Regions from separate parts of the Antricoccus suffuscus genome, predicted to be linked through region 1. Evidence: predicted binding sites of a transcription regulator. Region 1 holds the regulator's gene; the other holds the start of a gene.

Region 1 (12,299 bases):
ACCCTGGAGCACATGACAGCGGAGAAACAGACCATGCGACAGTCGGTGGATAACTCTGGATGCGTGTGGACAGACTTCGCCGAAACAGTGCCGTTGTGGTGTATGACAGGCAATGTGGACTCGTGCGTGTCCGGTCATGTGGCGCCGCAGTGAGGCAGCCTGCAAGCCGTCGCGGGCGGCCCGCGGGCCGGCCGGACCGGGCCGCCTGGCTACCCCGCGCGACCGCCCAGGCGTTGCGCTTTACGCCACCGGACCCGCAGCCGGGTAGCTATCCGATCGACTCAGGCCAGGCAGAAATCCAGATGGACGCCGACCGCGTAGGTGGCTGGATCCTCACTCTCGACGGCGTTCTCTCCTCATATGTCGCGCTGGACGATCCGACCCATCTGGAGTTCGAGTACACCCGGTGGATCGGCGATCTACTCGACAGCCTCGAGCCCACCGGCGTACCACTGCGAGTGCTGCATCTCGGTGGCGCCGCATGCACGTTGGCGGTGTACGTCGAGATCACCCACCCGGGCTCGCGGCAGTCAATAGTGGAGATCGATGGCACGTTGATCGACCTCGTGCGCGCGCAGTTCGGAATCCGCTCATCCAGGCGGTTCCGACTCGTGCACGATGATGCGCTGCGGGCGCTGCAACAGACTCCGGACGGGACCATCGATGTGATCATCCGGGATGCATTTGTGGGACGTAACACCCCAGCGCATCTGGAGGATGACGGTCTCATGAGGGAGTCCACCCGGGTATTAGGGCCCCGTGGCATCTATATATCGAATGTCGCCGATCGGCCGGGGATGGAACTGACTCGCCGAGAGCTGCGCGCTCTGGTGTCTGCGCTCGACCTTCGGCCACAAACGTCGCACACCCACTCGATGGCGTTCGTCACCGATCCGTCGGTGCTGCGCGGCAGACGCTACGGCAATGTCATCGTCGCGGCGTCGCGCGATCCCCTGCCTATCGCGGGCTGGATGCGTCGTACTGTGCGCGCCGGCCTTCCGGCGCGCGTCGTACACGGCGAACGGCTCGCCCAATACCTATAGACCGCGCAAATCCCTATAGACCACGCAAATCCAGCGACACAAAAGGAGGGGCGAACGACCTGGGTAGGTCGTTCGCCCCTCCTTGGCTGCGCTTCGCGGCAGCTAGGTGGCTAGCTGCAGCCGCTGGTGCTGCCGCAGCCTTCGCAGACATAGCATGAACCGGCGGGGCGCATCTTCACGCCGCACGATAGGCACAGCGGTGCATCCGCGCCCTTACCTTGGACCATCTCCATGAGCTCCGCGGACGATCCGACGTTAGCCGGAGCCGGTGCCGCTGCAGACGTCTGCGGAGCGCTGATCGGTGCGGACGAGGCGAGGCCTTCGAGGTCGATCTGGTCGCTGTCGTCGTCGCTACGGCTGCTCGGCGTGTCGTAGTCGTCCGCGACTTGCGCGGCGCGTTCTGCGGCGGAGAAGATACCGAGCTCGGCACGCTTCTCCTCCGGCAGGTAGTCAAGCGCGAGCCGGCGGAAGATGTAGTCGATGACCGACTGCGCGAGTCGGATGTCCGGGTCGTCGGTCATGCCTGCCGGCTCGAACCTCATGTTCGTGAACTTCTCGACATATTGCTCGAGAGGCACGCCGTACTGCAGCGCGATCGAGATCGCCACCGAGAACGCATCCATCACGCCGGCGAGGGTCGAGCCCTGCTTGCCTAGCTTGAGGAACACTTCGCCCAGTCCGTCGTCCGGATAGGAACCGGCTGTCAGGTAGCCTTCTGCTCCCCCGACACTGAACGACGTCGTCATGCTCGGACGTTTCTTCGGCAGCCGTTTGCGCGTCGGGCGACGCTCGATCACGGTCTCGACGACAGGCTCGTCAACCTTGTCCTTCTTCTTTGTCGACAACGGCTGACCGACCTTGCAGTTGTCGCGGTAGATCGCCAGCGCCTTGAGCCCGAGCTTCCATCCTTGGAAGTAGATGTCCTCGATTTCCTCGATCGTCGCCTGTTCCGGCATGTTGACGGTCTTGGAGATCGCGCCCGAGATAAATGGCTGGGTCGCGGCCATCATCCGCACGTGGCCCATCGGCGAGATCGCACGCTCACCGACCGCACAGTCGAATACTTCGTAGTGCTCGGTCTTGAGTCCTGGCGCGTCGATAATGTGCCCGTGTTCGGCGATGTACTCGACGATGGCCTCGACCTGCTCCTCCTGGTAGCCGAGCGTGCGCAAGGCAGCCGGCACGGTGAGATTCACGATCTGCATCGATCCACCGCCGACGAGTTTCTTGAACTTCAGCAACGAGAAGTCCGGCTCGATGCCGGTCGTGTCGCAGTCCATCATGAACCCGATGGTTCCGGTCGGTGCGATGACCGAGGCCTGCGCGTTGCGCCAGCCGTTCTTCTTGCCGACTTCCAATCCCTTGGCCCACACGCCTTCGGCGTGCTTGAGTACGGCCGCGTCGGTGTGGTGGATCGAGCGAACAGAGTCCGACGCGGCGGCGTGCTTACGCATGACCCGAGTGTGTGCGTCGGCGTTGCGCGCATATCCCTCGTACGGACCGACAATGCCGGCCAGTTCGGCGGAGCGCTTGTAGGCCGTACCAGTCATCAACGAGGTGATCGATGCCGCCAGCGCCCGGCCGCCTTCGCTGTCGTAGGCGAGCCCATTCGACATCAGCAGCGCACCGAGGTTGGCATAGCCGATGCCTAGCTGGCGGAAGGCACGCGTCGTGACGCCGATCGCTTCGGTCGGGAAATCGGCGAAGCAGATCGAGATATCCATCGCGGTGATGATGAACTCGACGGTCTTCTCGAACTTCGCCGAGTCGAACCCGCCATCGGCCGTGCGGAACTTCATCAAGTTGATCGAGGCGAGGTTGCACGACGAGTTGTCGAGACTCATGTATTCCGAGCACGGGTTGGACGCCGTGATGCGGCCGCTTTCGGGGTTGGTGTGCCAGTCGTTGATCGTGCTGTCGTACTGGATGCCCGGATCGGCGCATGCCCATGCGGCCTCGCTCATCTTGCGAAATAGCGACTTCGCGTCAACGGTCTCGATGACCTCTCCGGTGCCGCGGGCGCGCAGCCCAAACTCGGTACCGTCGTCGACCGCGCGCATGAACTCGTCGTTGACACGCACCGAGTTGTTGGCGTTTTGGTACTGAACGCTGACGATGTCCTTGCCGCCAAGATCCATGTCATAGCCCGCATCGCGCAGCGCGCGAATCTTGTCTTCCTCACGCATCTTCGTCTCGATGAACTCTTCGACGTCGGGGTGATCGACATCCAGGACGACCATCTTGGCCGCACGCCGAGTCGCGCCACCGGATTTGATCGTTCCGGCGCTCGCATCGGCGCCCCGCATGAAGCTCACCGGGCCTGAGGCCGTCCCGCCTGATGAGAGCAGTTCCTTGCTGGAACGGATCCGGGACAGGTTGAGCCCCGCGCCCGAACCACCTTTGAAGATCAGACCCTCTTCGCGGTACCAGTTGAGGATCGAGTCCATCGTATCGTCGACCGACAAGATGAAGCACGCCGAAACTTGCTGCGGCGCCGAGGTTCCAACGTTAAACCACACCGGCGAGTTGAAGCTGAAGACCTGATGCAACAACATCCACGTGAGCTCGTCCGAGAAGATCTGCGCATCCTTGGCGCTACGGAAGTAGCCGTTGAGCTCACCAGCTTCACGATAGGTGCTCACGACTCGGTGGATGAGCTGGCGCAGGCTGTTTTCGCGGGTGTCACTGCCGACAGCGCCGCGGAAGTACTTCGTCGTGACAATGTTGGTCGCGTTGAGGCTCCAGAAGTCCGGAAACTCGACCCCGCGCTGCTCGAAGTTGATCGAGCCATCGCGCCAGTTGGTCATCACGACGTCACGGCGCTGCCAGGTCACCTCGTCGAGCGGATTGACGTCATCGCTGCTGAATACCCGCTCGAGCCGCAGTCCCTTGGCCGAATAGGTGGGTTTTGCACTCGCAGTGGCCTTCTTCGCTTCCGCCGCGTCGGTGGTGGGCTCGTCGCTCTTCGCCGAGTGTGTTGTCTCCGTCATGAGACCGGGGTCCTCTCGTTCTGGTGTGGCCGGGGGTAGTTCGTTCAGGCATCACCGACGATGGGAAGCGATCGGCCGCGGTCGCGATACGTCGCTCGGCGGTAATCGTCGGTGATTGGGTTGTGCTCTTCTAGTTCCGTTGAGTTGTCGTTCGGTGGCTACGCGTGATCGTCACGAAGGGGCGCTGGGAACCAGGGTGTCCGACGAGTCGTCGGCGGCTCCTTCTTTGGTTGCCCGGTCCTTGGTTGGCCGGTCCTTGGTTGGCCGGTCCTTGTTTGGTAGGTCTTTGGTTGGCGGGTCTTTGCTGGCCTGGCCCTGACTTGCATCCTCGGTGGTGTCCCTGTCGACGGCGCCGGACTCACGCAACAGCGCAATCTCGGCCTCGAAGTCCGCGACCGACGCGAATGATCGGTAGACACTGGCGAACCGGAGGTAGGCGACGGAGTCCAGAGCGCGAAGCGGCCCAAGAATCGCCAGCCCGACTTCGTTACTGGGCACCTCGGCCGCACCACTTGCACGAACGGTGTCTTCTACCTGCTCCGCAAGTAGCGCAAGCTGGTCCTCGCCTACTGGGCGGCCCTGACAGGCACGCCGGACGCCACTGATGACTTTGTCCCGGCTGAACGGTTCGGAGACGCCGGAGCGTTTGACGACGGCGAGCATCGCCTCTTCCAGCGTCGTAAATCGCCGTCCGCATCCCTGGCAGGATCTGCGGCGCTTGATCGACTGGCCGTCGTCGACCTCACGAGAGTCGGTCACACGGGAGTCTGAGTGCCGGCAGTATGGGCAACGCATGGCACAACTCCCTTCAACCATTAGCCCTGGCCGACGTCGGCCTGGGGACAATTTGCGGATAACTGTGGGATTGGTTGTGGACGACCGGTGTACGAATCGTGGACAACCCACCCCAACCTGTGGATGAAACACATCCATGTAACTACTATATGTTGTGGTATCAGGTTAAGCCCACCATAGGGAGGTTGCAAGTACTTTGAGCCGAATTCATGAAAGTCGCCGGAACTAGCCGGCTTGGGTCGGGCAACAAACCTCAGTACGCGGGCACGATCAGGTAGTCGCCGGCCGGCAGTGGCGCGTCGACAGACCCACTCAGGCCATTCGCGGCCCGGATGAGCGCGACCAGGTCGGCGCGGTGGGCCGGCGCGGCAAATCGTGAGGCGATGCTGCCCACAGTGTCGCCGGGTTTGACCAGAACTTCCTGAGTCGCCGCCACCGGCGCCGTGCCCGCGCCGCTTGCGTTAACTAGCGCCGACGCGCCGGCGATCACAGTCGCGATGAGCACCATCACCGCGATATGCCCACGCACAGTGAGCCGCGCCCGTCTGGCGGCTCGCGTGACGGGGCGGACGTCTGCGGCCACCGGAATCATCGTCGACTCGAGGTTGCGGGCTGCCTGCGCCTCCACACGAGCACCCAACACCTCCACTCGAGCACCCAAACCAACGTGCGTCTCGGCAGCTAACTGCACATCAGACCGACCGCCAAGTGGCACGGCGAATCGGCTGACCCGACGCGATCTCGCATCTGCCCGGCAAGTTGATACGACAGACGGAACCAACGGTGGCAACTCCTCGCCGGCCGCGTCATCGACGCCGGACCCACGAGCGGACTCGACGCGCGAGCTTGGCGGCGTCGACTCATCCAATCGCGATACTGAGTCAGCCGAGCCGCCCAAACGTCGCAAGCCGAACTTGGCCAGCGCACCGGAGACTTCCTCCCGACCGCCAGACCGCGTAGACAGACCGATCGCAGGAGCCGGCGGCTCGACACGAACCTTCGCCCGGGAGAACGACCCGAACGAAGCTCGATGACCGACCGCAGCTCCTCGTCGGACATCCGGCTGAGCGCGGCTCGCGCGATCGGCGCGCTCTTCAGCGCCGCTACCGACCACGTCGCCGTCCTCAGAAAGGGCGAACATTTCGGCCTGCGCGGGCCGTGCGGCCGCAGCGCGGCCCGACTTGCGGTTACGGTGTGGACCGTTGCGATGTGCCTTCGTGGTTTGCATAGTCATTGCTTACTCCTCGGGGCCGACAATTCTGGACGAGTGCGCGCGGACGGCCCATGGACCCTGCCAACGCGGCCTATCCACAACCGGTCGGAACGCTTGCATCCGCACGTAGTACGGGTGTACTATCGAACCTGCGTACTAAGTTATACACACACAAAATCAGAATGTCGATAGGTTTCGGCGAGTCGCACGTACATTAGTTCGAATCGTTACGTAGAGTCATTGAGCACGCAAGCACGGAGAGGCCGCCAGTTCAAACAGGCGGCAAGCAGACACCGACGGTACGCACACACAGACGGTAAGCACACAGTCAGGCAGCTCATACAGAAGTCCCGCGGAGTGAGAGGTTCACATGCCCAGCAAAAAGGTCAACTCAACAGACAAGAGCGCGACCACTAAACGCGCGACAGGCGTGGGCGGCGAGAAGGCCGACGATGCCACAACCGGTGCGCGGAAGGCTGTCGCCGGCGCGAGCGCGAAAACATCGACGAAGCCGGCCGCTAAGCGAGCGGCTAAACGCGCCGCCCCGAAGGCGACTGCCGACGGCGCGAAGTCTGAAGGCACCGTCCATCAGTTCCCCGAGGCGCCGGACGAGAGTGGGCTCACGGTCCGGCAGCGCAAAGTGATGGACGTGATTCGCGCGTCAGTCCGCACTCGCGGCTATCCGCCAAGCGTGCGTGAGATCGGTGAGGCTGTCGGCCTCGCGTCCCCGTCCTCGGTCGCTCATCAGTTGCGCGCGTTGCAGTCGAAGGGATTTCTGCGCCGTGACGCCAATCGTCCCCGCGCGGTCGACATCCGCACGCCCGCGCAGGCTGCGGGCGATGCCGCGGTCATTCCCCGCTATGACGCCCGGTTCCCGACACCCTCGTTCGTGCCGGTCGTCGGACGCATCGCCGCTGGTGGCCCGATCCTGGCCGAGCAGGCGGTCGAAGACGTGTTCCCGCTGCCTAAGGAACTGGTCGGCGACGGCACCCTGTTCTTACTCAAGGTCGTTGGCGAGTCGATGATTGATGCGGCGATTTGCGACGGTGACTGGGTCGTGGTGCGTCAGCAGCCCGACGCCAACCAGGGCGACATTGTGGCGGCGATGATTGACGGCGAGGCAACGGTCAAGACGTACCGGCGGACCGACGGACATACCTGGCTTGTCCCGCACAACAAGGCGTTCGAGCCCATCAACGGCGACGACGCAGCGATTCTCGGCCGCGTCGTATCGGTCCTGCGTCGGGTCTAGTCGCCGTGACGAGGCTTGCGCAGGCGTATGGCGACGAGCAATACGCCTGCGCAAGCTAGCAAGATCGCACCGATCACGACGTACGGCAACACGTCGTTGCGGGCAGGTACACGGGCGTCGTCACCGACGGCGACCTGCCGACTAGCGACTGCGTCTCCTGGGGTCGTCGTCACCGGCAACACGCTGAGTGTGGCGTTTTGCCCCTCGCCGAATAGGTAGATGTCATTTGTCTGTGGCGCGAACGCGATTGCCTCGCCCTGCGGAGATGGCGGAAGCGGTATGACTGTCGCCTTCTTGCCGACGAGTGTGCCCGCGATGTCGGGGCTGTCGAGGTCCCAGATATACGCGTCGGTGTACGTGCGGAGCGCGATCAGTGTGTCATCTGCAGAAGCGGCGGCCCCGGTCACGAGTCGTGAGCCGAGCCATCCCACCGGTCCACCAGGAGTATCGGTCTTGTCGATCCGCAGGTCCCCGACCTTGTCCAGCGGCTGCGGCATGTCGGTTGCACCGGGGGCGATGTCCACCGGCTCGGAGCTGCGATAGACGCCGCTGAGACCGGTCAGACTCTTCGTGACAATCACGATGCGTCCGTCCGACTGCACGAACAGCGACTCGGCGTCGTGGGCGCCGTCGGGATAGCGAAAGCGGCGGATCTGCGCGAGGCTGGGATCCGCGGGATCCACTAGTTCGAGCGCGACGCTGTCACGGACGGCGTTATTGTCGCCGATGTCGGCGACGTACAGAAGCCCATTCGGACCGCGTGCTAGGTCTTCGGTGTCACGCGGATCGATCGCCACCACCGAGACCGCGGTCGTCTGGCACTCTTGGTCGAGGTGGAATACCTCGACCTGATCGCCGCTGTCATTGATGATGTCGTAGCCGTCGGGCCGCACGAGCAGGCCGCTGCCTTCGACGATTCGCGAATCAGTGACCGTGCAGACGTCAGTACCAGCGGCGTACGCCGGGGCCGCGGCCGCAGCAGGAACACCGAGCAGCGTGCCCGCCGTAGCGGCAATGAGCGACATCGTCACTCGTGAGGCACCGCGCACCCATCTCCTAATGCGCCTGTCTCCTAGTGTTCATCGACCGGTGACCGGCCGAGCCACTTTGCGACGGTCGCGGCTAACCCGGTCTCGAACCAATCCTCGACCCGCCGCCCCATTTTCGTAACGCTGGCCCGCCGTGCGATCCATAGCAGCACGATGCCCACGCTTGCGCCGGCGATAATGTCGCTGAGCCAGTGATAGTTCATGAACAGCACGGCAAAAGCAGCGATGATCGGCCCGGCGATCGCATATATACAGACCACCCGTCGTACCCATACTGTTGCTATGTAGTCGACGGCGATCCAGGCACCGATGCTGCTCAGCAAAATAGCGTTCGCTTGATGTCCGGATGGATAGGAATCGTTATAGCCGACGGCATGCAGCAGATCTCCGCGCGGATCGGTCGGAAACGTCCGCGCGATAAGGAACTTCGAGGTGTAGATGGCGGCACTCAGTAGCGCCACACCGAGTGCCAGACGCACGAACGGAACAAAGTTGCGAGACTTCACCGCGATGACGATGCACAGCACGAGAATCCACACCAGATTGGTCGCCCGGCCACCCGTCTGACTGAGCACGTACCCGATGGCACTGCCCACGGCAGAATCGCGTAGGCCGACAGTCCGAATCCAACCAGCGAGGACTCCGTCAAAGTGCCGCAGTAAGCCGTCCGCGAGCACGTCGGCGGTAACGAGCGCGAACAGGACCGTGCAGGCTATCGCCAGCCAGCGCGCCGGATACCACGCGCGGTCCGCGGTGGGCCATTGGCTGACCGGAACACGGCGCGGGTCGTCGGCGTCGGGTGTACGGGTCACGGCGAACAGCCTACGCGGGGGCGCGCTCTAGGTCGCCGTACCTCACAGGCCACGCGCGTCGGGTGCGCTCAGCGAGCGAAGGCCTCGAGCGTGGCAGCGACTTGCGGGTAAGCGCGGCCGGTCAGCGCCGTACCGTCTGGCAGGTATTCGGTCGTGGCGATGTCCGCCTCATCATGCAGCCGGGCGACCAGATCGCCGCGCTCGTACGGAATGAGGACGTCGAAATCGATCCGTGGACGCGGCAGCGCGGTCTCGATCGCGAGAAGCAGTTTGTCGATACCCATACCGGTCACGGCGGAGACCGCAATGCTTCCCGGCAAGGATCGCTCGAGACGCTCAATCGCCTCGGGGTCGGCCGCATCGGCCTTGTTAATGACCATGAGCTCGGGAACGTCCTTGGCGCCGATCTGCGCGAAGACCTCACGAACCGCGCTGATCTGCCCTTCCGGGTCCGGATCGGCTCCGTCGACCACGTGCAGCACCAGGTCCGCCGATTCGACTTCTTCCAGGGACGAGCGAAACGCCTCGACCAGCTGATGCGGCAGCGAACGGACAAACCCGACGGTGTCCGCGATCGTGTATTCACGACCGTCAGCGGTCTCTGCGCGCCGCACGGTCGGGTCAAGCGTCGCGAACAGTGCGTTTTCGACCAGCACTCCCGCTCCGGTAAGCCGGTTGAGCAGGGTCGACTTGCCCGCGTTGGTGTAACCGGCGATCACCACGGCGGCGGCATGACTTCGCTGGCGGGAGGCTCGTTTAGTGTCACGGCTCGTCTTCATCGCGGCAATCTCGCGGCGCAACTTGGCGATTCGCTGGTGAATCCGTCGCCGGTCGAGCTCGATCTTGGTCTCACCGGGCCCGCGGCCACCGATACCGCCGCCTTCGGCGCCGACCCGCCCGCCGGCCTGACGCGACATCGACTCACCCCAGCCGCGAAGACGCGGCAAGAGATACTGCAGCTGCGCAAGCTCCACCTGCGACTTACCTTCCCGGCTCTTGGCGTGCTGAGCGAAGATGTCCAGGATCAAGGCGATCCGATCGATGACTTTCACCTTGACGACGCCCTCGAGAGCGGTGCGTTGGGACGGCGACAGCTCATCGTCGCAGATGACCGTATCCGCACCGGTCGCGCGGACGATGTCGGCGAGCTCTCGGGCCTTGCCCGAGCCGAGGTACGTCGCCGGGTCCGGGTTGGTGCGTCGCTGGATCACGCCATCGAGCACTTCCGAGCCGGCCGTCTCGGCCAAGGCGGCGAGCTCTTTGAGTGAGTTCTCCGCCGCCCGCGGGCTCCCGGTGAGATCGAGCCCTGCCAGCACGACGCGCTCCAGGCGCAACTGGCGGTACTCGACCTCGGTGACGTCTTCGAGTTCGGTCGACAGTCCGGAGACTCGGCGCAGCGACTGACGGTCCTCGAGGTCGTAGCCACCGGTGTCGTTTCGTGGCGCGGCCCCGGTGGCATGCTTGTTCGTGGTCGGGTCGATCGTTCGGTTGGTTTGCGTCATCGTCTTCCTATGATCCCACGTCCGCTCGGTAACCGCATCTGAGTTTGATCGCCCACCCACCGAAACCGATCCGGCGCTCAGAATCAGCTTCATGCCCCGACCCGGGGCACGCGTCGCGTGGTCGACGATCCGTTAGCGGCCGCGCAGCAGAACCGTAGACCCTTCCGCAACGATCTCGGCCGGTCCGGTCAGCAGCACCGTCGCGGGACTTACGGCGGTGAGCAGCCGTCCCCCGGGTACGTCGACGATGACCGTGCCTTCGGTCTTGCCGGCATTCGCGAGTGTGGCGTACGCGACCGCGCAGATGCCGGTTCCACACGAACGCGTCTCACCGACACCTCGTTCGTAGACGCGCATCCGCACATGCGCGTCGGTCTCCGACGCCCCCGGGACCTGCTCGAAGAACTCGAGGTTGACTCCCTCCGGGAAGAACGACGCGTCGTACGACGGTGCGCGGGACAGATCGAGACCCGCGACCGCGGCCGGCTCCCCGGAGAGGTCGCAGGCTAGGTGCGGGTTGCCCATCGACACCGCACGCCCGGCGTACTCGGCCTTCGAGTCAAAGGCACGAACGGTGGCCGCCGACGTTCCGAGATCTTCCGCCGGGCCCATGTCAACGGTGATGCGGCCATCCACGCCGAAGCTGACCAGCTTGACGCCGGACCGGGTGATGACCGGTAGGTCGGCGGAGTCGACGAAGCCGAGCCGTTGCAGGTAGCGGGCAAATACGCGTACGCCGTTGCCGCACATCTGCGCCACCGACCCATCGGCGTTGCGATAGTCCATAAACCACTCGGCGTCCTGGACATCCGGCACTCCGGTCTGCTCGTCGGTCTCAGCGCTGCGTCGTACGACCCGGATCACACCGTCGCCGCCGATTCCGGCATGCCGGTCGCACAGCAGGCGTACGTCGGCCTCGGTCAAGGTCAGTCGGCCGTCGGGATCGGGGATCAGCACGAAGTCGTTCTCGGTGCCATGACCTTTCGCGAAGTCGACAGCGAGCTGGGTCGAGGCGGTGTCTATTGGTTGCTGGGCCACTGGTTAATCGTACTCAGCACGCGCTCGGGTAGCGCCTGTTCGGCCGCGTCGCACCAGTGGATCCGCGAGTCGCGGCGAAACCATGCGCGTTGTTTACGGGCAAACCGCCGGGTCGCACTAATCGTCTGCTCGATAGCCTCGGCCTCGGTCAGTTCGCCAGACAGCAGCCGCAGGACCTGCTGATACCCCAGTGCCTTGCTCGCGGTCCGCGTCGCCGACAACCCGTCGGCCTCAAGGGCGCGCACCTCCTCGACGAAGCCCTGCTCCCACATCCGGCACACGCGCAACGCAATCCGGTCGGCAAGGTCCGCCCGGTCCAGCCCGATCTGGACGGCCCGGTAATGCTCAGTGTTCGTCTTCTCATCGGCGGGCAGCTGCGCCTCGAACGGCGCCCCGGTGATCTCTATGACCTCGAGGGCGCGCACGATCCGGCGACCGTTGGTGGAAAGAATACGTTCGGCGGCAGCCGGGTCGAGCCGAACGAGTCGGCGATGCAGCGCGAACGTGCCTTGTTCGCGCAGCTCCGCCTCAAGCCGCGCGCGCACCTCGGGATCGGTGCCAGGGAAATCGAGGTCGTCGATCACCGCCTTGATGTAGAGCCCCGA
Region 2 (12,299 bases), on a different contig from region 1:
TCGGTTATTGAGTTGATCCAGCTCGGCGTCGCCGACGGCAGCGTCGATCCAACAGTCGATTCAGAACGTGTCGCACGGCTCTTCCTTGGAGCGCTGCGCGGCGCGGCGTACCAGGCAATGCTCGATCCCGAGGCAGTCGACATCTACGACGCACTCGACGATCTAGACCTACTCGTCGACCGACTGGTGCCGGTCGCCGGCAAGTCGGCCAGCCCGAAGAAGTCAGCAACGAAGAAGTAAGTCACGACTTACCGCAGCCCTGGCGTACCGATCAACTCTTTTTCAGTTCCTGAGCGAGCATCACGATGATCCCGCTGGGGCCGCGGATATAGCTGAGTTTGTAGATGTCCTCGTAAGTCGCAACTCCGCGTAGCGGATAACACCCGTGCGCGGCGGCGATCTCAAGAGCCTCGTCGATGTCGTCGACTGAGAAGGCGACGCGGTGCATGCCGATCTCGTTGGGCTGCGTGGGCTCGGTTTCGATCGCGTTGGGGTGTATGTATTCGAAGAGTTCGAGGCGACCGCTGCCATCGGGTGTCTGAAGCATGGCAATGTTGGCGTGGTTGCCATCGAGGCCGACGGCCGTGTCGGCCCAATCGCCGCTGACTGTATCGCGGCCGAGGACGGTCAGGCCGAGATCGGTAAAAAAGGCGATAGTCGCCTCGAGATCACGGACGGCAACACCGACGTTCTCGAATTTGATTGGCATGCGTTGCACGCTATCGCATTGAGTTCGCCCCCACAGAGGACCGAACGACCGGCGGAATTGACGGCGTGCCACAGCGATCGGCGAGTGGGCAATTAGTACGCCGAGGATCGATGCACGATGGCCGGCGGCTATTCGCGTCGATTGGCGAGGGTGATGCGATGATGCAGGACCGGTGTACGGGTCGGCTCAATCCACGCCGGCGGGCGCCAGTGCGGGAGTCCATCGACCATGACTGATTCCCAGCCCCGGTCCTCGAATTCGCGGTGGTGGTATCCGCACGCGAGGGTCAAGTCGTCGATATCGGTGGGTCCGAGGTCGCGCCAGGAGGTGACGTGGTGGATGTCGCACCATTCCGGTGGTACGTCGCAGCCGGGGAAGCTGCAGCCGCCATCACGGGCGACGAGGGCGATGTACTGGCTCGCGGTTGCGAGCCGTTGCGCCCGGCCGAGGTAGAGCACGACTCCGCGGGAGTCGAGGACCGCGGGCAGGAACCGTAGCTGCGCGGCCTCGCGGAGCAGGTCCCGGATGGGGATGGGTACGCCGTGCGTGCTGGTCGCGTACCCGCAGCCACTGATCAGGTCTTCGAGGCGGATCGTGGTGATCACGGTCCCCCGCGCCCTAGCACCAGTCCGCGACGGGCCGGCGGTGACCGGGCTGGAACCGGTGGTGGCAGTGCTGGAACCGGGGGTGGCAGTGCTGGAACCGGGGGTGGCAGTGCCGGAACCGGTGGTGGCAGTGCCGGAATCGGTGGTGCCACCGGCGCTCCAATCGGCGGCAGCGCCCAGGCTGGCGGCGCTGCCCGCGTCGGATCCGGAGCCCGCGGCGCTGGTGTCGGAGATAGCGCCGGTGTCCTGAAGGCGGTGTAGCGCGTCGGAAGTATTGCCCGTGTCCTGGACGTGATGCAGCGCGTCCAGGAGCGCATCGTGCATCCGCTGACCAGCGGTACGAGCATCGCGCCCGGACACGTCTGCGGGCCGGGGAGCGGCCAGCGGGTCCAGGACTGCGCGCAGTGTCGCCAGTAGTTCCGCGGTCACCTGGCCGGTGACCTTGCCAGAATCGTGGACGCGCAGGAACCGCTGCCGTAAACGTTCATCATCACGCGGCTCGTTCCCGTCCGGATCCAGACGGTCCGTGATTTCGGCGGCGAGCCCTTCGAGGTCCCGCACCCCAAGAGTGTCCGTGTGGTTGACGAGGATGGTCTCTGCCTCGTCGAGGTCCGCCGGGTCTATGCCGGGATGTGGGGTGAGCCGGTGCAACATCTTGTGGATGACACGGGCTTGGGCCGGGGTGACCCGCCCGGCGGCCTGCCGTTCGGCGAGGTAGGCGCGTGCGGGTGGCATGGGCTGCCCGCCGAGGGTGATCCGTTCGCCGAGACTCTTCGCGGCCTCCACACGCTGGTACGCGTCGGCGCGGGTAATCCGCAGTGTCTCGGTAAGCAGCGTGACCGTGTTACGGCAGGTGAGTACCTCGGCGGCTCGGGTGTCCTCCAGTGCGCCGATGATCGCGTGATCGAGGACCGCGAGACTATTGCGGATCTTCTCCAGGTCGCCTGCGAACGCGAGCAAGTCGGTGGGCCCGAGCCCACTGAGCGAGGAACGAATAGCAGTACCGATCAACCCAGCGGCTGCGTCAGCGAGAGCGTGCTGGCCCTCGGCGAGCTGGTCACGCTCCGGTAGGTACGCCACGCTCACGACTGCTCACCCCCTCCCGCTCAGAACATCCCTATCGCACCGATCGTACTAATGATCGAAGTACATATGTTCGATTCTAATCGCCGCCCACGCGCTTGTCTAGTGGTCAGGGCATATTTACTGGCTTCGTTAACCGCGCGGCGGAACCCTCCAAAAGCCACGATCACTGCCGCCGAATACCCACGCGCGGCAGGTCCTCGCCGGGTGGGGCCGTCACAGGTGTGCTGTTTTGCATCGCCGGCCGGTGTCTCTTGCTGCGCAACTCCACATTTGTATCGGATTGCCGGTCGTGACGGACGGCTGCAGCTCCTCCCGTGGAGCGTCGGCCGATTAAATCGGGGCGCGCTACTTCTTCTTGACCGCGACCCCTCGGAATTGGTACGCCGCATCTGCCGGCATCGTCACGTTGGAGACGCCGTCCGCGAGCGCCATCACCGAATGCGCCGCACAGATGGGCATGAGACTCGTCGGCTCTTTAATGAACAGATCCATGAACTTCGAGTACGTGGCTGTGCGGGTCGCAGGATCGGTCGCCGACGCCCCTTCGACCGCCGTATCGATCAAGTTCTGCGACGTGGCGCCTCCCGGGTTGTACTGAGACTCGGGAAGTAGGTTGCGGTCGATGACAGCCGCCGGGTCGGGTGAGCCGGTATATGCCGATAACGTCACCGGTGTCTGCTTCGTGATCGCGAAGTGTTCGGTGATCCCTCCTGCGGGCACTGGCTGAGCCTCGATGTCGAGTCCGGCCTCTTTGAACTGCTCCTGAAGGACTTCGAGGATTTTGACCGTAGTAGTCAGGTTCGTCGTCACGACCTTGAATTTGCTGCCCTTCGTAAGCCCGGCCTTCTTCAGCAGATCCTTGGCTTTCTTCACGTCGTGCGGCCACACATCGAGACCGTCGCCGATTTTCTTGTCGTATCCAACGCTGCTCTCGGGCCATGGCTGGATCTGAGGTGTACATGAGCCTCCGAGGAGTCCGTCCCCGATTGCTTTTCTATCGATCAGATAGTTCATCGCTAGCCGTACCGACGGATCGTCGAAGGGCGCCACGCTCGTGTTCACCGCAAGGAAATAGACCAGGTAGCTTGGCCGCGATATAAGGGTTGCGCCGGTACTTTCGGCACTGCTGCGCTGATCCGGCGACACCTGGATCCCCGACAACTCCCCTGACTTAAGAGCGTTCAACCGGGTCTGGTCCTCCGGCATCGACTTGATCGCCATCGTCGCGACCTTCTGAGCGTCCGGGTCCCAGTAGCCTTCCGATTTCTTGTAGCTGATCGAGGCGCCCGGGACGATATCCGTTGCAACGTAAGGGCCAATCCCGGCTGGCGCCGACTCCATTGTCCCTTCGGCAATCGCTTTGGGCGACGCGATCATTCCCGGTCTGGCCGCGAGGGAGGTCAGGAGCGCACCGAGTCCACTACTGACGGTTAACTTCACGGTGAGGTCGTCCACGACCTGCACGTCGGTCAGGGTCGCAATCTCTTGAGCGATCTTGCTTCCTGCACCTTTTGCTCGGTCCAGGTTGACCTTGACGGCCTCGGCGTTAAACGCAACTCCATCGGAGAACTTCAGGTTGTCGCGCAGTTTCAAAGTCAGGGCGGTTTTGTCCGCGGATTCTTCCCAGCTGGTGGCAAGCATCGGCTCAAACTTGCCGTCCTCGGTGAGGTATAGCAACCGGTCATAAATCGGATACATATAAGTCTGGTCTTGACCGGATGCGCTCTTAACCGGATCCAGGCTCGAGTTCGGATAGGTGTAACCAAAGCTGAACTCCGCGTTGGGATCGACGTCTTTCTCCAACGCGATGCTGCTGGGCAACGATGCGTCATTTGACTTTGCCTTGTCCGGTGGCGCGCCACAGGCCGACAGAAGCATCAGGCTGGCTGCGACCGCAGACATGGCAAATCGAGATCGCGAAAGCATAGAGGGGTCCAATCAGAGCGGTAGCGTTCCGGGATTTTGAGATTCCGACGGGGCACTCTCATGTTCAACGGCCCCTGTCGCATACCTCGCCTGGCGACCGATGCCCTATCGGTGTCGGATAGTTAACAACGGGCTAACGTAGGTTGTCAACTATCTACGTTATCCCCCACCTGCGCCCTCTCGAGGGACGGCTAGTTAGCACTTCCGCTGCGCACGCGGGTGTCCGGGCACGGCTTGAAGCGACTCCCGTCTTCGCAAGGTAACGAACAGATAACGAATAGCCGCGTAAGGTTCCCAGTAACGTTTGTTGCTGACAATCTACGTTTTACCCGTACGCGGTGCGACACCGTGGGCGGCGTGGACTCGCGTCTGGACCCAGTCGCCGTCCGTTGCGGTCGAGGTCGTCGAAGCGTTACAACCTAGCGGGAGCCCAATGATTTGCAGCCCGGCCTCGACCAATCCCCCAACTGAAAGGGCCGTCTGCTCGTGACCGATCCCGATTTTGACCAGTTTATTCTCGCGAAGAAGGGCAACCAGTACGAATTCTTCGAGGTGGGTCAGCGGTTTACCCACCACTGGGGCCGAACGTTCACCGCCGCCGATTCGATCCTCTTCTCGACCGGCACGTGTAACTGGACCCCGATGTACGTCAACGCCGAATACGCCAAGGCCCACGAGCACCCGGACATCGTCATCAACCCGATGCTCGTGCTGTGTACGGCGGTCGGGATGTCGGTCGAGGACCTCAGTGAAGGTGGCGGACCGTTCCTCGGGGTCAACGACATCGACTTCGTTCAGTCGGTCTATCCCGGCGACACGATCACCGCGCACTCCGAAGTGCTCGACAAGCGCGAATCGACGAGCCACCCAGACGCCGGGATCGTCACGTGGCGCACCGAGGCGACTAACCAGAACGGCGAGAGCGTGCTGCGCTACTCGCGCACCAACCTGATCCGAAAGGCGGCCGCCGCATGAGCGACGACATTCGCGAAGCCCCCGTCCCCATCCTTAAAAGTCCCTGGGCCACACCCGAACGGCTCCGGCTGCAACAGGAGGCACGCGAGTTCGCGGCCAACGTCGTCACTCCCCTGGCTAACAAGCTGGACAAGAAGAAAGGTGAGTTCCCGCGCTCGTTCCTGGACCAGATGGGTAAGCAGGGCTATTTCGGGATCCTGGTCGACAAGAAGTACGGCGGCATGGGTCTCGGCGCGTTCGAGTACTGCATGATCTCCGAGGAACTCGCCCGCGGCTGGATGAGCGCCGCGAGCATCATCGCCCGCGCGCAGGGCGGCGGCGTGGTCGGCGACGAAAAGCGCCGCGAAGAGCTACTCCGCAAAAGCGCTGCGGGACAGTGGATCGGTTCGACCGCCCTGTCCGAGCCGGGCACGGGAAGCGACCTCGCGTCGGTCTCCACTCGGGCCACACGTGATGGCGACGAATGGGTGCTCAACGGGCAGAAACGATGGACCGGTTTCGCGAAGGGCTCGGACTACATCAGGATCCTCGCGCGAACTCGGGACCCGAAGAAAGGTGAACGCCGGGCAGCCGGGATGGCCAACTTCGTCATCGAGAAGAAGCGGGGCTCGTTCCCAGAAGGCATCACCGGCACCCTGATTGACAAGATCGGCTACCACGGCTTCACCACCTGGCAGCTCACCCTGGACAACGTGCGCATACCGGCCACGCACAAGGTCGAAGACGAGGGCGGCACGGCGGCGTTCAAGAGTGTGCAGGCCATGCTCAACCGGGCACGCGTGCACACTGCTGCCCGCGCGGTCGGCTTGGCCCGCGCCGCCGTCGAGGACACCACCGTCTATATCCAGAAGCGCGAGCAGTTCGGCGAACCGCTGGCGAACTTCCAGGCGCTTCGGTTCATGCTGGCCGAGATGGCGGCCCGCGTCGAGCAGGCCCGGTCGTTCTACCACCATGTCGCACATCTCATCGACAGCGGCGAACCAGCCGAGAAAGAGTCCGCGATGATCAAGCTGCTCGCCACCGAGATGGCCGTAGAAGTGACCGGACAGGCGCTACAAATGCACGGCGGTAATGGCTACACCACCGAGTACTCCATCGAACGGTACTGGCGCGATGCGCGACTGACGACGATATTCGAGGGTACGAGCCAGATCCAGCAGCGCATCATCTCCGATCGGCTGCTGCCACGAGGAGGACGGGTATGAGCGCCACCAACAACGTCGAAGCATCGAGACTGCTCGGCGCGACCGGCTGGTTCGAGGACTTCACCGAGGGCCAGCAGATCCGGCACGCGCGGGCCTCGACCATCGACGAGATCGAGGGCTCGTTCATCGCCAAGCAGGTGATGAACACCGCGCAAGCGCATTTCAATGACCACGTCCAGCACGGAATGGGCGAGGGTCGGGTGGTGTTCGGCCTCGCGACCGCGTCGATGGTGATGGGCCTGTCGTCGCAGGACTGCACCGAACATGCCATCACCGAGCTCGGGTGCGACAAGTTCCGCTTCCGCTCCCCCGTCCACCACGGCGACACCGTCTCGGCGTACACCGAGGTGCTCAGCGTCGCTGATGCCCCGGACCGCGAGGACGCCGGTGTCGTGGTCTTCAAACACTGGGGCCTTAAGCACGACGGGGTGATCGTCTTCGAAGGCGAGCGGACCGTACTGATTAAACGTAAAAGTCACTGGAGCTAAGGAAAGTATTCATATGAGCAACAAGTACGCACCACGACCGAACCGGCTGCGCCGGAGCGAGTTGTCCACGCCCGGCAGCAGTGAGAAGATGATCGCCAAGGCCGCGACCAGCGACGCCGACTTCGTCTTCCTCGACCTCGAGGACGCCGTCGCACCCACCGAAAAAGAGGCTTCCCGCGCGAAGATCGTCGCCGGCCTCAACGAGCAGGACTGGGGCAAGAAGACCCGATCGGTGCGCATCAACGGCGTACACACGCAGTGGTGCCACGGAGACGTCATCGAGGTCGTCACCGGCGCCGGCGCGAACCTCGACGTCATCATCATCCCGAAGGTGAAGTCGCCTCGCGACGTGTGGTTCGTCGATGACCTACTGACCCAGCTGGAGACCAAGCTCGGCCTCGAGGTTGGCCGGATCGGTCTCGAGCTGCTCATCGAGGAGACAGAGGCACTCGCCTGTGTCGAGGACATCGCCGGGTGCAGCCCACGACTCGAAGCGATCATCCTCGGTGTCGGTGACCTCTCGGCCAGCCAAGGCATCCGGGCCGGGCACATCGGCGGCGGTGACGGCTACCCCGGCGACATGTGGCACTACGCCCGTAACCGGATGATCGTCGCGGCCCGTGCTAACGGCATCGACGCAATCGACGGCCCATATGGCGACTTCAAGGACCCGGAGGGCTACCGGCAGCAGGCTATGTGGTCGACGACGCTGGGCGCGGTCGGTAAGTGGTGCATTCACCCGAGCCAGATCGAGATCTGTAACGAGGTCTACGCACCCACCGCGTCGGAGATCGAGAAGGCGACCGCCGTGGTGGCGGCCGTCCGCGACGCGGAAGAGAACGGCCTGGGCGCGGCGAACCTCGATGGCGTGATGATCGACGCGGCGACCGCACGGATCTTCGAAGGCGTCCTCGAGCGCGCGCAGCAGTGCGGACTCGTCAGCTGATGCCGACAGAAACCAACGGGCCGCTGCACGGCATCAAAGTCCTCGACCTGACCGCGATGCTCGCTGGGCCATACGCCACGATGCTGCTGGCCGACCTCGGCGCGGACGTGGTCAAGGTCGAGCCACCGGATGGCGATAACACGCGCGCGGTCGGGCCTTTTCGAGACGGCGATTCGCCGGAGGGATTGGCCGGTTACTTCCAGTCGATCAACCGAGGCAAGAAGAGCGTCGTACTCAACCTTCGTGCCGAGCAGGACAAGGCGACGTTTCTTCGGCTGGTCGAGGCGGCCGATGTAGTGGTCGAGAACTACTCCGCCGGTGTCATGGGCCGCCTTGGACTGAACTACGAGGTCCTGGCCGAGATCAACCCGCGACTGGTCTACGGCACACTGCGCGGATTTGGCGATCCCCGCTCCGGGGAGAGCCCCTACACGAACTGGCCCGCGTTCGACGTCGTCGCTCAGGCCATGGGCGGCTTCCTAGGAATCACCGGCACGCCCGACGGCACCCCAATCAAGTCCGGACCCGGGGTCGGTGACATCTTCCCCGGCACCTTGCTCGCACTCGGGATCGTCTCGGCCGTCCGCCACGCCGAACACACCGGACTCGGACAGTTCGTCGATATCGCTATGTACGACGCTGTCCTCGCGTTATGTGAACGCGCCGTATATCAGCACTCTTACACCGGAGCCGTGCCCAAGCAGCAGGGAAACTCGCACCCATTGCTGTATCCGTTCGACATCATGCAGACCGCGGACGGCTGGATCGCGGTCGCGGCCAACAAGGAGCCACACTGGAGGATCCTGGTCGACGAGATGGGACATCCCGAGCTCGCGACCGATCCCCGCTATGCCACGAACGCCGACCGCGCCGTCCGTAACGCCGAGCTGCGGCCCATCGTCGAACCGTGGATCCGGGCACGAAGCAATGCAGACCTGGTCGCCCTGTTTGGCGGTCGTATCCCGATCGGCCCGGTCAACTCAATCGCAGACATATTTGGCGATCCACATGCGAAGGTGCGCGAGATGCTCGTCCAGGTCGAGCAACCCGGAAGCGCCGTACCGGTCACCATCGCAGGCGCCCCCATCAAACTCAGCGCCACGCCCGCCGCCGTCCGCCGTCGGGCACCATTGCTCGGCGAGCAGAACCCGACGGACATCCTCAACGAATGGATCGCACAGACCTCGAACGTCTGACGTAGCTAGTACCAACTGCGCCAGGAAGCATCAAGATTGGAGCACCTCATGGAATCAGTAACCGCGTTCCTTGCACAGTCGGCTACCCAGTACGAGTTCGATAGTCTGCCGCCGCACGTCATACGGGTGGCGCAGTCCTGCATCTTGGACTGGCTCGGGGTCACGATCGCGGCCGCCGACGAGTCGGTGGTCGTCGCGGTCCGCGACACGCTGTCCGGAGGCGGAGACTGCACTTTGGTCGGCTCGGATCGGGCGGCCACACCTCTAGCCGCAGCCCGGATCAACGGCACGGCCGGGCATGTCCTTGACTACGACGACGTGCACGCCGAGTTCGGCGGTCACCCGACGGTCCCGATCCTGCCGGCCATCCTCGCACTCGCAGAGTCGGACGGCTCCAGCGGTCGGGAGCTGATCACTGCCTTTGTCGCGGGGCTCGAGACGGAGTCCCGGATCAATGCGATCGTTGCGCCCTCGCACTACGCGATGGGGTTTCACACCACCGCGTCGGTCGGCGTCTTCGGTGCGGCGGCCGCCGCAGCACGGCTGATGTCCCTCGATCCCGACCAGACGGCACACGCCCTCGGGCTGGCCTCGATCAGTGCCTCCGGGCTGAAGTCCGGATTTGGGACCTGGGGCAAGTCGCTGCAAGTGGGACACGCGGCGCACGAAGGCGCACTGGCTGCGACACTTGCCGGCAAGGGCGCGGTCGGTCCGGCGGACGGGATCGAGTGCGACCAGGGATTCGCCCGGACCCACTCGACTGAGCAGGACTTTGCCGCAGCCATGCAGCCGGTCGGAAAACCCTGGCACACAAAGGATGTGCTGTTCAAGTATCACGCCTCGTGTTACGGCACGCATTCCAGTATCGAGTCGCTACTGCGACTACGGGAGCATGCCGGGGCCGCCGAGGTCAGCGGAATCGACCTCGCAATCTCACCACGGCATGTCGGCATGTGCACGCAGGTCGACGTGAGTACGCCGCTGCAGGCGAAGTTCAGCCTCGCGTTTACCAGCGCCCTGGCATGGGCACGCGGCAGCGCGGCCCGCGAAGACTTCGCCCCGGCCGTCGTCAGTGATGGCGCGTTGCAGACACTCGCCGGCAAGGTGACCACCACGGCCGAGGACAATAGGGACTTCCACCTGACCGACGTACGCGTACACCTGGCGGACGGTACGACGCTGCGCGAGGAGGTCGACATGTCGCTCGCCGTACCCGAAGGGCAACTCGACGCTCAATGGGACAAACTCGCGGCGAAGTTCCACTCGCTGGTTGACCCGATCTGCGGCATCGAGCGGGCCGGACAGATCGTCGACACAGTGGCGAAATTGGCCGACCTCGACAACGTTGCGAAACTGACCGCGCTCACCCGACCGAATTTCGGTGGTTGAGCGAAGCGAGGAACGAGCGTAGCCGAATCCTCGCAACTTGGACGTGTCCGTCTCGGCTACGTCCGATGCGCTTCTGACGACCGGCTTACGAAGTCGAGGACGGCCGCGTTGAAGTCGTCGGACTTTTCGGCGTTGATCGCGTGACCGCCTTCGATATCGACGACATCGAGGCGGGCGATTGCCGAGCGCGCTTCAGGGATGCATGGCTGGAACCGCTTCTCCCACCGCCCGTTGACCAACAGCACCGGCACCTGCAGCTGAGCGAAGTCCCCGACCGACTGCCACTCATGCATGCGCGAAGCGAAGTCGAAAAACGTCTGCATCTGCACCGCGTCGGCGGCATCGATCATGCGATCTTTCAGGGGCTGCGGCAGCCGGGTGGCATTCGCTGGATGCATGGGAAGGTCCCGGGTCACTTTTGGTCCTGGAGGTGTCGCATCGTTGCCGTTGCCGGATCGGTCCGGCGTCAGCTGAGCCGACCGGGACACCCCAAACGCCGCGCGCGAGTTGGTGAAGATGAGGCCGAAGACGTGCTCTGGATGCGCGAGGCAGTAGCGGATCGCGATCGCGCCGCCCAGCGACTGGCCACAGACCCACCAACGGTCAATGCCCGCCTCGACCCTAATCAGTTCTAGCTCTGCGATCACATGACTCGGCGAATAGTCCGCCGGCTCGTCGTACGCCGGCGAGCGTCCGTGGCCAGGGAGCTCGACCATGAGCAACCGGAACTCCCGGCCGAGCGCATCACGGTTGAGGTCCCACTGCGCGTTACTGGACAGCATCCCGTGCAGCATGAGCATGGGCGTTCCAGCTTGATTGCCAGCTGTCTCTACAAACATCACCCAGCCAGACTTTCACGAGCAAGTGGAAGTAGTGCGCGCGGCATGTCGTTGTCTGTGTCACGAATTGTGCACTTGTGTCACAGAGGTCGGTGACACAAGTGCGTGGTTGGTGACACAACCACTCGCTAGCCGGACGTGACCGCGCCTCTCGACGCGGAGGACACGGTCCGGGCGTACTTCGCGAACACGCTCATCGGGTAGTCCGGTTTTGGCGCGCGCCAAAGGTTTCGACGTACTTCCAGCTCGCTTTCGGTTACGTCGAGGTCGATTCGACGCGCGTCGAGATCGACCGTCACGATGTCACCGTCCTGCACGAGCGCAATCGGGCCGCCGACCGCTGCCTCCGGCGCGACATGGCCGATCACAATGCCATGCGAGATTCCGGAAAACCGCCCGTCGGTGATCAATGCGACCGTGTCCTTGAGGCCGCGGCCGACGACCGCTGCCGTTGTACGGGCCGTCTCGCTCATGCCGGGCCCGCCGACCGGGCCTTCGTAGCGAACCACGATGGTGTCGCCGGCTTCGATCTGCCCGCCCTGCACTGCCTTGTACGCCGCGGACTCGGAATCGAACACTCGCGCCCGACCGACGTGACGTCGTACCGTCGTACCGGTTGCCTTGAGCACACTGCCTTCTGGCGCGAGGTCACCGCGCAGGATTATCCAGCCACCAGTAGGGTCCAGGGGTGCCGAAGCCGGTACGACGACGTCCTGCCCGTCGGGTCGGCTGACGCCGTCAAGCCGCTCGGCGAGAGTGCGGCCGTCGACGGTCGGAGCGTCGCCGGCCAGCAAGCCGGCATCAAGCAGTTCACGCATGACCACGGGTAGACCACCGATGCGCTCGAGGTCGGCCATCAGATAGCGCCCGGATGGCGTGAAGTCACCGATGTGCGGCGTATGGTCGCTCACGGCCTGAAACTCGTCGATGTCCAG

Evidence for each region. The regulator LexA, encoded in region 1, represses DNA repair genes until DNA is damaged. The targets are predictions, from matches to a motif close to TCGAACANNTGTTCGA.
Region 2: CLV47_RS21790 (HNH endonuclease signature motif containing protein) is a predicted target of LexA. The motif match lies at 2,459-2,474, and genes of this name have one in related genera.

What each region holds. Positions count from the first base shown of each region.
Region 1 covers NZ_PVUE01000002.1:337,774-350,072, reverse strand. Annotated here, with positions in the region: gene CLV47_RS04460 (spermidine synthase) at 150-1,043, shown strand; gene CLV47_RS04455 (vitamin B12-dependent ribonucleotide reductase) at 1,154-4,033, opposite strand; gene nrdR (transcriptional regulator NrdR) at 4,205-4,792, opposite strand; gene CLV47_RS04445 (LysM peptidoglycan-binding domain-containing protein) at 5,082-6,062, opposite strand; gene lexA (transcriptional repressor LexA) at 6,412-7,293, shown strand; gene CLV47_RS04435 (hypothetical protein) at 7,290-8,324, opposite strand; gene CLV47_RS04430 (phosphatase PAP2 family protein) at 8,366-9,154, opposite strand; gene hflX (GTPase HflX) at 9,223-10,656, opposite strand; gene dapF (diaminopimelate epimerase) at 10,789-11,694, opposite strand; gene miaA (tRNA (adenosine(37)-N6)-dimethylallyltransferase MiaA) at 11,676-12,299, opposite strand, start outside.
Region 2 covers NZ_PVUE01000001.1:260,087-272,385, reverse strand. Annotated here, with positions in the region: gene CLV47_RS01340 (TetR/AcrR family transcriptional regulator) at 1-240, shown strand, start outside; gene CLV47_RS01335 (VOC family protein) at 272-709, opposite strand; gene CLV47_RS21790 (HNH endonuclease signature motif containing protein) at 838-2,400, opposite strand; gene CLV47_RS01315 (ABC transporter substrate-binding protein) at 2,746-4,302, opposite strand; gene CLV47_RS01310 (MaoC family dehydratase) at 4,813-5,301, shown strand; gene CLV47_RS01305 (acyl-CoA dehydrogenase family protein) at 5,298-6,506, shown strand; gene CLV47_RS01300 (MaoC family dehydratase) at 6,503-6,994, shown strand; gene CLV47_RS01295 (HpcH/HpaI aldolase/citrate lyase family protein) at 7,008-7,940, shown strand; gene CLV47_RS01290 (CaiB/BaiF CoA transferase family protein) at 7,940-9,136, shown strand; gene CLV47_RS01285 (MmgE/PrpD family protein) at 9,185-10,525, shown strand; gene CLV47_RS01280 (alpha/beta fold hydrolase) at 10,582-11,325, opposite strand; gene ilvD (dihydroxy-acid dehydratase) at 11,493-12,299, opposite strand, start outside.